Regions from separate parts of the Streptomyces zhihengii genome, predicted to be linked through region 2. Evidence: riboswitches for the same ligand, from Rfam matches in the RefSeq annotation. Region 2 holds a riboswitch; the other holds the start of a gene.
The links. A riboswitch is a leader RNA that binds a small molecule or an ion and turns the genes downstream of it on or off. The one in region 2 is predicted to bind glycine.
Positions count from the first base shown of each region.

Region 1: another riboswitch for glycine. It lies ahead of gcvP (aminomethyl-transferring glycine dehydrogenase); the one in region 2 lies ahead of gcvT (glycine cleavage system aminomethyltransferase GcvT).

Region 1 covers NZ_JAFEJA010000002.1:320,762-327,885, reverse strand. The annotation lists gene gcvP (aminomethyl-transferring glycine dehydrogenase) at 1-1,250, opposite strand, end outside; glycine riboswitch at 1,430-1,530, opposite strand; gene JE024_RS29635 (PRC-barrel domain-containing protein) at 1,641-2,021, shown strand; gene JE024_RS29630 (DNA polymerase IV) at 2,045-3,520, opposite strand; gene JE024_RS29625 (MerR family transcriptional regulator) at 3,604-4,149, opposite strand; gene JE024_RS29620 (bifunctional nuclease family protein) at 4,444-4,917, opposite strand; gene ftsR (transcriptional regulator FtsR) at 4,971-5,714, opposite strand; gene JE024_RS29610 (FHA domain-containing protein) at 5,756-6,712, opposite strand; gene JE024_RS29605 (DUF881 domain-containing protein) at 6,774-7,124, opposite strand, start outside.
Region 2 covers NZ_JAFEJA010000001.1:2,671,133-2,678,256, forward strand. The annotation lists gene JE024_RS10905 (enhanced serine sensitivity protein SseB) at 94-840, opposite strand; gene JE024_RS10910 (AAA family ATPase) at 1,666-2,334, opposite strand; glycine riboswitch at 2,551-2,648, shown strand; gene gcvT (glycine cleavage system aminomethyltransferase GcvT) at 2,799-3,914, shown strand; gene gcvH (glycine cleavage system protein GcvH) at 3,994-4,371, shown strand; gene glyA (serine hydroxymethyltransferase) at 4,383-5,642, shown strand; gene JE024_RS10930 (L-serine ammonia-lyase) at 5,774-7,124, shown strand, end outside.

The sequences.
Region 1 (7,124 bases), on a different contig from region 2:
ACGCCGCCCTCACGGGCCGCGGCCACCACGTCGGCGGCCCGGCCGGGCACCCGCGCGGTGACGGTGTCGAAGAAGGCGCCGTGGACGACCTCCACACCGCCGGCCCGCAGACCGTCGGCGAGGACGGCGGCGTAGCGGTGGGTACGCTCGGCGATCGCCCGCAGGCCGTCGGGGCCGTGGTAGACGGCGTACATGCCGGCCATCACGGCGAGCAGCACCTGGGCGGTGCAGATGTTGCTGGTGGCCTTCTCCCGGCGGATGTGCTGCTCGCGGGTCTGGAGCGCGAGCCGGTAGGCCTTGTTGCCGTCGGCGTCGACGGAGACGCCGACGAGGCGGCCGGGCAGGCTGCGGGCGAACTTCTCGCGCACGGCCATGTAGCCGGCGTGCGGGCCGCCGAAGCCCATCGGGACGCCGAAGCGCTGGGTGGTGCCGACGGCGATGTCCGCGCCCAGCTCGCCCGGCGAGGTGAGCAGGGTGAGCGCGAGCAGGTCGGCCGCGACGGTGACGACGGCGCCGAGCCCGTGGGCCGCCTCGATCAGGGTCCGCAGGTCGCGCACGGCGCCGGAGGCGCCCGGGTACTGGAGCAGCACGCCGAAGACGCCGCGCTCGGCGATGTCCGCGGGGATGCCGTCGGTGAGATCGGCGACGACGACCTCGACACCGGTCGGCTCGGCGCGGGTCTCGATGACGGCGATCGTCTGCGGGAGGGTGTCGGCGTCGACCAGGAAGACACCGTCCTTGACCTTGCCGACGCGGCGGGCGAGGGACATGGCCTCGGCCGCGGCGGTGCCCTCGTCCAGCAGCGAGGCGCCGGAGGTGGGCAGCCCGGCGAGGTCGGCCACGACGGTCTGGAAGTTCAGCAGCGCCTCCAGCCGGCCCTGCGAGATCTCCGGCTGGTACGGCGTGTACGCGGTGTACCAGGCCGGGTTCTCCATGACGTTGCGCAGGATGACCGGGGGCGTGAAGGTGCCGTGGTAGCCGAGGCCGATCATGGGCGCGAGCACCTGGTTGCGGTCGGCGAGCCCGCGCAGCTCGGCGAGGACGCCGGCCTCGGTGAGCGCCTCGGGCAGATCGAGGGCCTCGGTGCTCTTGATCACGTCCGGCACGGCCGCGGCGGTGAGTTCGTCGAGGGAGCCGTAGCCCACCTGGGCGAGCATCTTGGCCTGGGCGGCGGCGTCGGGGCCGATGTGACGCTGCTCGAAGGGGATGCCCCGCTCCAGCTCGGTCAGCGGAGTGCGGTTGGCGGTCATGTGGGAGGCCTCCTGGTCTTGTACGACCTGCGAGGGGCATCACGGCGCGGATGCCCGGACGGCCTCCCCCTCTGTCATCTCAACCTGAGAGTTTCACCGGGCGTCACGAAGAGCGCACCGGCTTTCACCGTCGGTGAGAGCGGATGCCGTCCGACGCCCGCTCTGCTTTCCAGAGTGACCTCGTCCGTGCGGTACAGGGGCCTGAGAGATTCCGGGGAGGATTTGCTCCTTCGGCGCCGCCGGCGGGTATCTCACCGGTGGACTCTCCCGCACGGGGTCAGCAGCCGCTTGCCAGGGTACCAGCGTGTCCGGGCCGGTCCCCCGAGTGGCCGACACCTGCGTTGTGCCCTTTCGTAGTCACAGGAGCAGTGGCGACCTGTTGGAGGGACCGTGCAGACCGACATCGATCCGCGCAGCCTGATCGGCCGCAAGGCGTTCGACCGCAGCGGCCACAAGATCGGGACCGTCGACGAGGTGTACCTCGACGACGCGACCGGCGTCCCCGAGTGGGCGGCCGTCCGTACGGGACTCTTCAGCCGGGACGCCTTCGTCCCCCTCGAACCGAGCGAGATCGTCGACAACGCGCTCCACGTGCCGTACGAGCGGGGCCTGATCAAGGACGCCCCGGACTTCGGCGTCGGCCGCCATCTCTCCCCCGAACAGGAACTCCAGCTCTACCACCACTACGGGCTGGACCTCGCCGCCCCGCCGTCGCCGGCGCAGGCGTCCGGCGACACCTCCTTCGGCCGCATAGCCGGCCAGGAGGACTGACCCCGCCTCCCCGGGCGGGCCCCTCAGTCGCGCCCCGCGGCGAGGGCCGCACCGCCCGTCCCCCGTGCCTCCTCGGCGGGGGCCGCACCGCCCGTGCCCCCTGCCTCCTCGGCGGGGGCCCCGACGAGCGGCAGCGGCTCGGCGGGCCGGAGGGCCTCATCGTCCACGCGGAAGGTGCGCACCCGGCCGGGCGCCGAACCGGGCACCTCGAAGCGCACGGTCACCCGGCCGACCCCGCTGCCCTGCACCCAGCCGGGCCCCAGCTCGGCGTGGAGCACGTCCTGCCCGGCCGACCAGTGCCGCTCGGCCGGCGGCTCCGGCCCGTCCTCCGGGGCGGCCGGCTCCGCGGCCGGAGCCTGGGTGCCGGCGGCGGGGCGGGGCTCCGGCCCCTCCCCGGCCGCTTCGGCGGCCGGTTCCGCGAGCGCGGCGGCGGCCTGGGCGAAGAGGTCCTCCTGGGTGTAGTCGGCGAGGCCCGTGACGCCGACGCCGAGCAGCCGCACTCCCCCGGTGGTGTCCACCGACTCCAGCAGCCGGCCGGCCGCCTCCCGCACCACGGCGGGGTCGTCGGTCGGCCCGCGCAGCGTCTCGGACCGGGTCAGCGTGGAGAAGTCGTACCGGCGGACCTTCAGCACGATGGTGCGCCCGGAGTGGCCGCCGGCCCGCAGACGCTGCACACACCGCTCGGCGAGCCGGTCCACCTCGGTGCGCACCCGCACCCGGTCGTGCAGGTCGACGTCGAAGGTGTCCTCGACGGACACCGACTTGGCGTCCCGCTCGGCGACCACCGGCCGGTCGTCGTGGCCGAGCGCCATCCGGAAGAGGGCCGCCCCGTGGGCCCTGCCCAGCAGGCGCACGAGTTCGTCCTCACCGGCCTCGGCGAGGTCGGACACCGTGGTCATCCCGGCCCGCCTCAGGTGCTCGCCGGTCGCCGGCCCCACACCGGGCAGGGTGCGGACGGTCAGCGGGCCGAGCAGGTCGCGTTCGGTACCGGGCTCGATCAGCACGAGCCCGTCCGGCTTGGCCTGCTCGGAGGCGATCTTCGCCAGCATCTTGGACCCCGCGAGCCCGACCGATCCGCTCAGTCCGGTCACCGCCCGGATGTCGGCCCGCAGCCGCTCACCCGTGGCCCGTGCCGTCACCGCGTCGTGCGCGGTGCCGCCGGCCTCCAGATCGACGAACGCCTCGTCCAGGCTGAGCGGCTCGACCAGCGGCGACAGCCGGCCCAGCAGCTCCATGACCTGCTCGCTGACCGAGCGGTAGAGGGAGAAGCGGGGCACCAGGTACGCGGCGTTCGGCGCGAGGCGCCGGGCCTGGGCCGTCGGCATCGCCGAGTGCACCCCGAAGCGCCGGGCCTCGTACGAGGCGGTGGCCACCACACCGCGCGGCCCGAGTCCGCCGACGACCACGGCCTTGCCGCGCAGCGACGGCTTCGCCGCCTGCTCGGCAGCGGCGTAGAAGGCATCCATGTCCAGATGCAGGATCGTCGGCGCGGATCTCACACCACCGATGCTCCCTCACACCACCGACAACGCCCCCTTCCCGCCGCCGGGACCTCGCGGCCGGCGGCGGGAAGGGGGCGTCGTCAGACCGCCCGGTTCTGCCGGCGTCTGGCCAGTTCGTCGGCGGGGTTGTTCCCGACCAGGGTCTCGCCGGTGTCCACCCGTTCGCCGTGGAGCTGGGACAGGGCCGCCTCGACGTCCCGCCACACCACGCCCACGGCGATCCCGAAGATCCCCTGGCCGCCCTGGAGCAGGTCGACCACCTCGTCGGGGGACGAGCACTCGTAGACGGTGGCGCCGTCGCTCATCAGCGTCATCCGCTCCAGGTCCCTGAATCCGCGGGCCCGCAGATGCTGGACCGCGGCGCGGATGTTCTGGAGCGCGACACCGGTGTCCAGGAAACGCTTGACGATCTTGAGCACCACGACGTCGCGGAAGCTGTACAGCCGCTGGGTGCCCGAGCCGTAGGCGGCCCGCACACTCGGCTCGACGAGCCCCGTGCGCGCCCAGTAGTCGAGCTGCCGATAGGTGATGCCCGCCGCCGCGCACGCGGTGGGACCGCGGTAGCCGATGGTGTCGGGCGAGGGGTCGGCCGCGCCGTCGTGCAGCGGATACGGCCCGCCTTCCACCGGAATTCCGGGGCCGCCCCCAGCCGTACTGTCGCCGCTGCTTCTCACGCCGACCTCCGTCCTTGACCTGCCACCTCGAAGGTAGGGAGTCACCGGGGGTGCGTCAACGATCGCCACACTCGGCACGCCGAGTGATAATCACCCTGAGAGTGGTTTCTCGTGCCCCGATTGCGGGAAAGGCTACTCGAATGTGCCCGGCGCGGCGGCCCCACGCCCACCGAGGCGGGGGTTACCGGGAGTCACGTCACGGACCGTCGACCGGAATCGGCGTCCCGGTCACCCGCAGTCGCCGGCTCACTGGTTGCTGGTGCCGAAGTCCTCGGGCGAGATCTGGTCGAGGAACTCGCGGAACTTCTCCACCTCGTCCTCCTGCTCGTCGGGGATCGCGATCCCGGCGTCGTCCAGCACACCGTCGCTGCCGTAGATCGGCGTACCGGTGCGCAGGGCGAGCGCTATGGCGTCCGAGGGCCTGGCACTGACCTCGACGCCGCTGGCGAAAACCAGCTCCGCGTAGAAGACGCCCTCACGGAGATCGGTGATCCGGACCTCGGTGAGCTCCTGGCCGACCGCCTCCAGGACGTCCTTGAACAGGTCGTGCGTCAGCGGTCTGGCGGGAGCCATCCCCTGCTGTGCGAAAGCGATCGCGGTCGCCTCCCCGGGGCCGATCCAGATGGGGAGGTACCGGTCGCCTCCCACTTCACGCAGGAGAACGATCGGCTGGTTCGAGGGCATTTCGACCCGGACACCCACAACGTCGAGCTCGTTCACACAGCAACCCTAGGACGTGCGCGCCGGGTTTGGGTAGTCGGGCTGGGCCAAGATCAGGTCAGTCTGACCCCGAGGGCGCTGCGGACCAGCGCCGTGTGGAGCCGCACGGACAGGTCGGCGAGCTCCTTGACGGTGGCCTCCGCATGCGCCCTGGTCTGCGGATTGCGGTGCAGACGCAGGGGTGCGACCACCTGCTCGACGAGCCCCGCGTCCCGCTCCGCGGAGGCTTTCATGGCCCGCAGATGCCGGGGCTCCAGTCCGAAACGGCCGAGATCCGTGACGAGCCGGGCGACCGTGACCGCCTCCGGGTCGTAACCGCCGCCGCCGTCAGCCGTGAGCAGCCCGTACGACTCCCACTCGGTGAGGTCCTCGTCGGTGATCTCGGCGGCCGCCAGCAGCTCGGCCCTGCCCAGCCGGCGGACGGTGGGGCGGTCGTACGCCGCCTGGGCCGCGCCGTCGGCCGGATCGCCCTGCGCGCCCTGGGCGGGAAGCTGGATCTGCTCCCCGCGCTCCAGGGCGTCGAGCTGCTCGCGGATGACCTTGAGCGGCAGGTAGTGGTCGCGCTGCATCCGCAGGACGAGGGCGAGCCGCTCGACGTCCTGCGGGGTGAACTTGCGATACCCCGAGGGGGACCGCATGGGCTCCACGAGCCCCTCGGCCTCCAGGAAACGGATCTTGGAGATCGTCACCTCGGGGAACTCGTCCCGCAGCCGGGTGAGCACCGTACCGATGCTCATCGGCCGTTCGCCCTGAGCGGCGGTGCCGTGACCGGCACCGCCCGGGGGTGTGCGCAGCATGTGCCTTCCCTGGGTGCTCCCCGGACGGCGTCCGGGGAGGCTCAGATGCCCCGCTGGCTCGCGTAGAAGACCAGCCGGTACTTGCCGATCTGGACCTCGTCGCCGTTCGACAGGACGACGGAGTCGATCCGCTCGCGGTTGACGTAGGTGCCGTTGAGGCTGCCGACGTCGGAGACGGTGAAGCTGCCGTCCCCGCCGCGACGGAACTCCACATGGCGGCGCGACACCGTCACGTCGTCCAGGAAGATGTCGCTCTGGGGGTGGCGGCCCGCCGTGGTCAGCTCGCCGTCGAGGAGGAAGCGGCTGCCCGAGTTGGGGCCGCGGCGCACCACGAGAAGAGCCGATCCGAGCGGGAGCGCGTCGACGGCGGCCTGGGCCTCCGGCGACAGCGAGGGCAGTGCGGTCTGCCCCGTCACCTCGGAGTCGTACGCCTCGATCCCGGAGATCGAGATGGTCGACGTCGTCTCGGAGGCACGCTCGGCGGGAACCCCGCCGCGCAGCGGCGCACCGCAGTTGGAGCAGAACCGGGCGGCATCGGGGTTCCGGTGGCCGCACCTCGTACACACCGGCGAGCCGGCCATGGACGGATCCTCCTGCCGCGGCTGTCCCGCGTGGGGATTGGTCGCGTACGGGTCCTGGGCAAACCCTCCACCCGCACTTGATGGTTCCCCGAAACCTATGCGCCCGGCACCGGCAGGGTCAACAGACGACGCGCCCGTTCCGCCCGAATTGTCACCGCGGCCGACCTCGTCGCGGAACAGCGGGCGCTCCCCGCCCTGCTCCTCGCTCTGGCCGTGACGCGGGGCGCGGTGACGGGCGTTGCCGTCCTCGCGTGCGCTCTTGCCGAACAACTTCCCAAACAACTTCACGGGCGCTTCCCCTTGACCGAAATAGACCCGCCCGTGGGGCAGGACGAACCCTGAACGAACACACCTGCCGCCCCGGACATTCTCACAACGTCCGTGACCACCTGACAGTTTCCACCACGCGCCGCCGATCCGGCGCGCCGCCCCCCTGCAAACTTCTGCCCTGGGCCGGCAGCCCCCATGTCCCCCCGATTCACTGCGATGACGACCGAGCGTAGTCAGGCCGCTCCGCCGGTCGCAAGGCGTCGACGACGATCTTCTCCGAACGCACCACGGTGGCCGTGGCCTGCTCCTTCTCCAGCGTCTGGACCACTCCGCCGGGGATGTTGAGCGCCGGCTCCAGGTCCTGGGGCTTGCCGATCACCTCGAAGGTGTACGGGGCGCTGATGCTCCTGCCGTCCACCTCCACGTTCCCCGCGGTGCCGGAGAAGTACGAATTGGCCACCACGCGCGCTCCGTTGACCTGGATCGCCTCGGCGCCCGCAGCCCGCAGCTCCTGGATCGCGTCGAGCAGCATGTCGGGCTCCACCGTCCCGGACGGGTC
Region 2 (7,124 bases):
GGTGGTGTGCCGCCGCCGGTGGTGGTGCCGTGCCGCCGTACCGTTCAGGCCATCAAACCAGCTTAATCGGCAGTTCCGACACAGACCTGGCGTCTACCGCGGAAGTCGCTCGTAGAAGGGGCGGACCCGCTCCAGCATCCAGTCGGACACCGGGTCCTGCGCAACGTCCAGAAGGACGAGATTCACCGGCCACGGGACCTGGACCCGGCCGAGCGCGCGGCCGAGGGCGTCCATCGGCGCGTTGCGGTCCGGGCCCTCCCAGGAGGAGAGCCGCACCCCGACGAAGAGGGAGGGCGCCTCGCCCTCGACGGAGGCGAGCGCGCGGCGGGCGCTGACGACGACGCCGGACGCCTCGAACTCACCGGCCGCGGCGGCGAGGAAGTCGACCGGCTCCTCCTGCCAGTCCGGCTCGAACAGCCGGACCCGGCCGCCGGAGGCGGGACCGTCGAGCGGGGTCCGTCCCGACCGGCAGAGTTCGGCCACGGCGGGCGGGGGGAGGGGGACGCCGACCGCGCCGCCCGGGTTCACGGCGATGCCGAGCTGCGGGGGGAGTCCGCGGGCGAACTCGCGGGCGGGCGCCACGGTGAACGGCATGTGGGCGCCGACGATGGCGAGGAACTGCTGCTCGGAGCTGAAGACGGGGACGTAGGCGGCGCCGGCTATCTCGGTGGTCGGCAGGTCGAGGTCCCGGCTGTCGGGGCCCCCGCCGTTGGGCAGCGGCACCCATATGTGGCTGCGCCCGAGCACCTCGACGATGCGGCCGCCGGCGGCGGGGTTGCCGAGGGCGGCGGCGAGGGTCTCTTCCAGCTCGTTTCCGGGCCAGCCGTGGTGGTTGTCCATGCGCGTCGTCTCTGTCTTCCCGCTCATGCCCGGGGGCGCTCCCGGGGCCGCTCCGACTGTAGCGGGGGTGCCCTCCGGGCGGGGTGCCTCCGGGTGGGGGCGCGGTCATGGGGGCTCCGTGGCGGGGTGCGGTCATGGGGGGCTCCGTGGCGGGGTGCGTCCCGGGGGGCTCCCCAGGTGGGGGTGCGGTCACGGGGTGGGGGTGCTCGTGGGGATCGGCTGCTCCGGGGCGGGGCTCGGGGCTCCGGTCGCCCGTGCGCGCAGCGCCTTTCCAGGGGCTCCGCCCCCGGACCCCCGCGCCTCAATCGCCGGCGGGGCTGAACAGGCCCGGAGGACCCCCCAGCCTCACCCGGAGCAACCGGTCCCGCCGGCGATTGAGGCGCGGGGCAGAGCCCCGCCGGACCCGGGTGCGGGGACGGGCGCGGGCACCCCGGCACGCAGGACACGCCCCGCAGGCGCGTCCTCGAACCCGCGGGGCTGAACAGGCCCGGGGCAACCCCCCGGCCTCACCCGGAGCACCCCAGCCCCGCCGGCGATTGAGGCGCGGGGCGCGGGGCAGAGCCCCGCCGGACCCGGGTGCGGGGACGGGCGCGGGCACCCCGGCACGCAGGACACGCCCCGCAGGCGCGTCCTCGAACCCGCGGGGCTGAACAGGCCCGGAGCAACCCCCCAGCCTCACCCGGAGCACCCCAGCCCCGCCGGCGATTGAGGCGCGGGGCGCGGGGCAGAGCCCCGCCGGACCCGGGTGCGGGGACGGGCGCGTGCAGCCCGGGCCGGCGGGCACGCCGGAGCAGACGAGGGGCGCCCCGGAGGAGGCGCCCAGGCTCAGGAGGGCCCGAAGATCAGAGACCGCAGCGTCGCCGCCGCGTCGCGGTCGAGGAGGACGGCGGAGGAGCAGCCCGACGGGAGGCGGCCGGACTCCGCGTCGGCGACGAGGCGGCCGACGGCGCGGCGGTGGCGGGCGAAGGCGTAGCCGGAGACGCCGCGGCCGCGCTCGCGCTGCCCGTCGCGGGCGACCCGCGGCGGCACGTCGAGGAGGAGCAGATGGAGTTCGCGGCCGCGCCGCGCCGCCTCGCGGGCGAGCCAGCGGCGCACCCACGCCTGGGTGCCGCAGTCGTGCACGACGACGCTCTCCCCGGAGCGCAGGGCCCGGCGCAGGCCCGCGTAGTGGGCGAGGCGCACGAGCGGGCGGTAGGCGGCGTAGGGCAGCAGGCCCGGCATCCGCGCGTCCCAGCGGTCGCGGGTGTCCTGCGAGTCGATGCCCAGGCCGCGCGCCGCGCGCTGGATCAGCGTCGTCTTGCCGCTGCCGGGCAGGCCGGAGACGACCACCAGGTCCCCTTCGCCGAACACCAGCCGCCGCGGACCGCGGCCCGCGCGCTCGCGCAGGTCCCGCAGGACCGGCGCGGGTGTGTCGATCAGGCCGTCGACGGGCACGGCCGGTCTCGCGGGCACCCCCGCGGCCGCGGCGTATGCACCGGAGCTCTGCAACGTCATCAGCGTCCCCCTTGTCACGTCGTCCGACCCTTGCCCATTAACCTGACCCATGAAGTGTAAAGAATTGGTAATACGAATCCACCGATTTCGGCGCGGCAGGCGCGTTCGGTGTCACCGCGCGCACCCGGACCGTCACATGCCGCCGCCTGGTACCGCACTCCCCCGCTTCGCCCGCGGGCATGCAATGATGTGCGCGCCAACTCCATACAGGCCGCTTGAATCCGCGCGGGAGAGTCCCTGCCACCTGGTGTGGCGGGCGCCGAAGGAGCAAGTTCCTCCCTTGAATCTCTCAGGCCCCGTACCGCGTGCGATGAGGCAGATCTGAAAAGCGAGCCGCGCTCACACCCGGCTCCACCCAAGGTGCAAGTCACGACCATCCGTACGCGGGGTCGCGGCGAACCTCTCAGGTTCCGATGACAGATGGGGAGGATTGTCCTCGCCGTCATGCCCTGGGAGCCACACCTATGAGCACTTCGCCCCGCCGCACCGCGCTCGATGCCCTGCATCGTTCGCTGGGCGCGACCATGACCGACTTCGCCGGCTGGGACATGCCGCTGCGGTACGCCAGCGAGCGCGACGAGCACAACGCCGTCCGCACCCGGGCCGGACTGTTCGACCTCTCGCACATGGGCGAGATCACCGTCACCGGTCCCGAGGCCGTCGCCCTGCTCGACCACGCCCTGGTCGGCAACATCTCCACGGTGGGCCCGGGCCGCGCCCGGTACACGATGATCTGCCGCGAGGACGGCGGGATCCTCGACGACCTGATCGTCTACCGCCTGGGCGGGACCGAGTACATGGTGGTCGCCAACGCGGGCAACGCCCAGACCGTGCTGGACGCCCTGCGCGAGCGCGCGGCGGGCTTCGACGCCGAGGTGCGCGACGACCGCGACGCCTACGCGCTGATCGCGGTGCAGGGACCGGAGTCCCCCGGCATCCTCGCCTCGCTGACCGACGCGGACCTGGACGGCCTGAAGTACTACGCGGGCCTGCCCGGCACGGTGGCCGGCGTCCCGGCGCTGATCGCGCGCACCGGCTACACCGGGGAGGACGGCTTCGAGCTGTTCACCGAGCCGCAGCACGCGGAGAAGCTGTGGACCGCGCTCACCGAGGCCGGCCGGGACGCCGGCCTCATCCCCTGCGGCCTGTCCTGCCGAGACACGCTGCGCCTGGAGGCGGGCATGCCGCTGTACGGGCACGAGCTGACGACCGCGCTGACCCCGTTCGACGCCGGTCTAGGCCGGGTCGTGAAGTTCGAGAAGACCGGTGACTTCGTCGGCCGCGAGGCCCTGGCCGCCGCCGCGGAGCGCGCCGGGCAGGCTCCGCCGCGCAAGCTCGTCGGCCTGATCGCCGAGGGCCGGCGGGTGCCGCGCGCGGGGATGCAGGTCGTCGCCGGCGGCGAGGTCGTCGGCGAGGTGACCTCCGGCGCGCCCAGCCCGACGCTCGGCCGTCCGATCGCCATGGCGTACGTCGACGCGGCCCACGCCGCGCCGGGCACCGAGGGTGTCGGGGTCGACATCCGTGGTACGCACGAGCCGTACGAGGTCGTCGCGCTGCCGTTCTACCAGCGCGCGAAGTGATACTCCGGGGGCACGACGTGACCCCCCGCACTCCCCTCCCGTTCACCACCACTCCCCCGCGTACAGGAGAATTCACCTCATGAGCAACCCGCAGCAGCTGCGCTACAGCAAGGAGCACGAGTGGCTGTCGGCCGCCGAGGACGGCGTGTCGACGGTCGGCATCACGGAGTTCGCGGCCAACGCGCTCGGCGATGTCGTCTACGCCCAGCTCCCGGAGGTCGGCCAGAGCGTGACCGCGGGCGAGACCTGCGGCGAACTGGAGTCGACCAAGTCCGTCAGCGACCTCTACTCGCCGGTGACCGGTGAGGTCGTCGAGGCGAACCAGGACGTCGTGGACGACCCGTCGCTGGTGAACTCGGCGCCCTTCGAGGGCGGGTGGCTCTTCAAGGTGCGCGTCGCCGGGGAGCCGGACGATCTGCTCTCCGCCGACGAGTACACCGAGTTCTCCGGGAACTGAGGATCTTCTCCATGTCGCTCCTGAACACCCCCCTCCATGAGCTGGACCCGGACGTCGCCGCCGCCGTCGACGCCGAGCTCCACCGCCAGCAGTCCACCCTCGAGATGATCGCCTCGGAGAACTTCGCTCCGGTCGCGGTCATGGAGGCGCAGGGCTCCGTCCTCACCAACAAGTACGCCGAGGGCTACCCCGGCCGCCGCTACTACGGCGGCTGCGAGCACGTCGACGTGATCGAGCAGATCGCCATCGACCGCATCAAGGAGCTCTTCGGCGCCGAGCACGCCAACGTGCAGCCCCACTCGGGCGCGCAGGCCAACGCCGCGGCGATGTTCGCGCTGCTGAAGCCGGGCGACACGATCATGGGCCTGAACCTGGCCCACGGCGGTCACCTGACCCACGGCATGAAGATCAACTTCTCCGGCAAGCTCTACAACGTGGTCGCGTACCACGTCGACGAGCAGACCGGCCAGGTCGACATGGCCGAGGTCGAGAGGCTGGCCAAGGAGTCCAAGCCGAAGCTGATCGTCGCCGGCTGGTCCGCCTACCCGCGGCAGCTCGACTTCGCCGCCTTCCGCCGGATCGCGGACGAGGTCGGCGCGTACCTGATGGTCGACATGGCGCACTTCGCCGGTCTGGTCGCCGCGGGTCTGCACCCGAACCCGGTGCCGCACGCCCATGTCGTCACCACGACCACCCACAAGACCCTCGGCGGTCCGCGCGGCGGTGTGATCCTCTCGACGGCCGAGCTCGCCAAGAAGATCAACTCCGCGGTCTTCCCCGGTCAGCAGGGCGGTCCGCTGGAGCACGTGATCGCGGCCAAGGCGGTCTCCTTCAAGGTCGCCGCCTCCGAGGACTTCCGCGAGCGCCAGCAGCGTACGCTGGACGGCGCCCGCATCCTCGCCGAGCGCCTGGTCAAGGACGACGTCACGCAGCACGGCGTCTCCGTGCTGTCCGGCGGCACGGACGTGCACCTGGTCCTGGTGGACCTGCGCAACTCCGAGCTCGACGGCCAGCAGGCCGAGGACCGCCTCCACGAGGTCGGCATCACGGTCAACCGCAACGCGGTCCCGAACGACCCCCGGCCGCCGATGGTCACCTCGGGTCTGCGGATCGGCACCCCGGCCCTGGCCACCCGCGGCTTCCAGGACGAGGACTTCCGCGAGGTCGCGGACATCATCGCCGAGGCGCTGAAGCCGGAGTACGACGCCGCCGCCCTGCGCGCCCGCGTCACGGCCCTCGCCGGGAAGCACCCGCTGTACCCCGGTCTGTAACCCGGACCACAGCACAACAAAAGGGGCACCGCGCACACTGGACAGTGCGTGCGGTGCCCCGCACCGCGTCAGCCCGCATTGCCGCACCACCGGCAGACAACGGCGTCTACCACCCCCACAAGGAGTTCTCCGTGGCCATCTCGGTCTTCGACCTGTTCTCGGTCGGCATCGGCCCGTCCAGCTCCCACACGGTCGGCCCGATGCGCGCCGCCCGCATGTTCTCCCGGCGGCTGAAGAACGAGGGCCTGCTGGCGCACACCGCCTCCATACGGGCCGAGCTCTTCGGTTCCCTCGGCGCGACGGGCCACGGCCACGGCACCCCGAAGGCGGTGCTGCTGGGCCTGGAGGGGAACTCCCCGCGCACGGTCGACGTCGAGACCGCCGACGAGCAGGTGGAGCGGATCAAGGCCGAGGGGCGCATCAGCCTGCTGGGCGTCCACGAGATCGGCTTCTCCTTCGACGACCACCTCGTGCTGCACCGCCGCAAGGCCCTGCCGTACCACGCGAACGGGATGACCGTGGCCGCGTACGACGCGGAGGGCGCGGCGCTGCTGGAGAAGACCTACTACTCGGTCGGCGGCGGCTTCGTCGTGGACGAGGACGCCGTGGCCGGCGACGACCCGATCGTCCCCGAGGACACCGTCCTCAAGCACCCCTTCCGCACCGGTGACGAGCTGCTGCGGCTGACCCGGGAGACGGGCCTGTCGATCTCCGCGCTGATGCTGGAGAACGAGAAGGCGTGGCGCTCGGAGGCGGAGATCCGCGAGGGACTGCTGGAGATCTGGCGGGTCATGCAGGCCTGTGTCGCCCGCGGCATGTCGCGCGAGGGCATCCTCCCCGGCGGCCTCAAGGTCCGCCGCCGCGCCGCGACCACCGCCCGCAAGCTGCGCTCCGAGGGCGACGCGGCGGCGCTCGCGATGGAGTGGATCACCCTCTACGCGATGGCCGTCAACGAGGAGAACGCGGCCGGCGGCCGGGTCGTGACCGCGCCCACCAACGGCGCGGCCGGCATCATCCCCGCCGTCCTGCACTACTACATGAACTTCGTCCCGGGCGCCGACGAGGAGGGCGTGGTCCGCTTCCTGCTGGCCGCCGGGGCGATCGGCATGCTCTTCAAGGAGAACGCCTCCATCTCCGGCGCCGAGGTCGGCTGCCAGGGCGAGGTCGGCTCGGCCTGCTCCATGGCGGCCGGCGCGCTGGCCGAGGTGCTCGGCGGCTCCCCGGAGCAGGTGGAGAACGCCGCGGAGATCGGCATGGAGCACAACCTCGGCCTGACCTGCGACCCGGTGGGCGGCCTGGTGCAGATCCCCTGCATCGAGCGCAACGGCATGGCGGCGGTCAAGGCCGTCACCGCGGCCCGCATGGCGATGCGGGGCGACGGCAGCCACAAGGTCTCCCTCGACAAGGTCATCAAGACCATGAAGGAGACCGGCGCCGACATGTCCGTCAAGTACAAGGAGACGGCCCGCGGCGGGCTCGCGG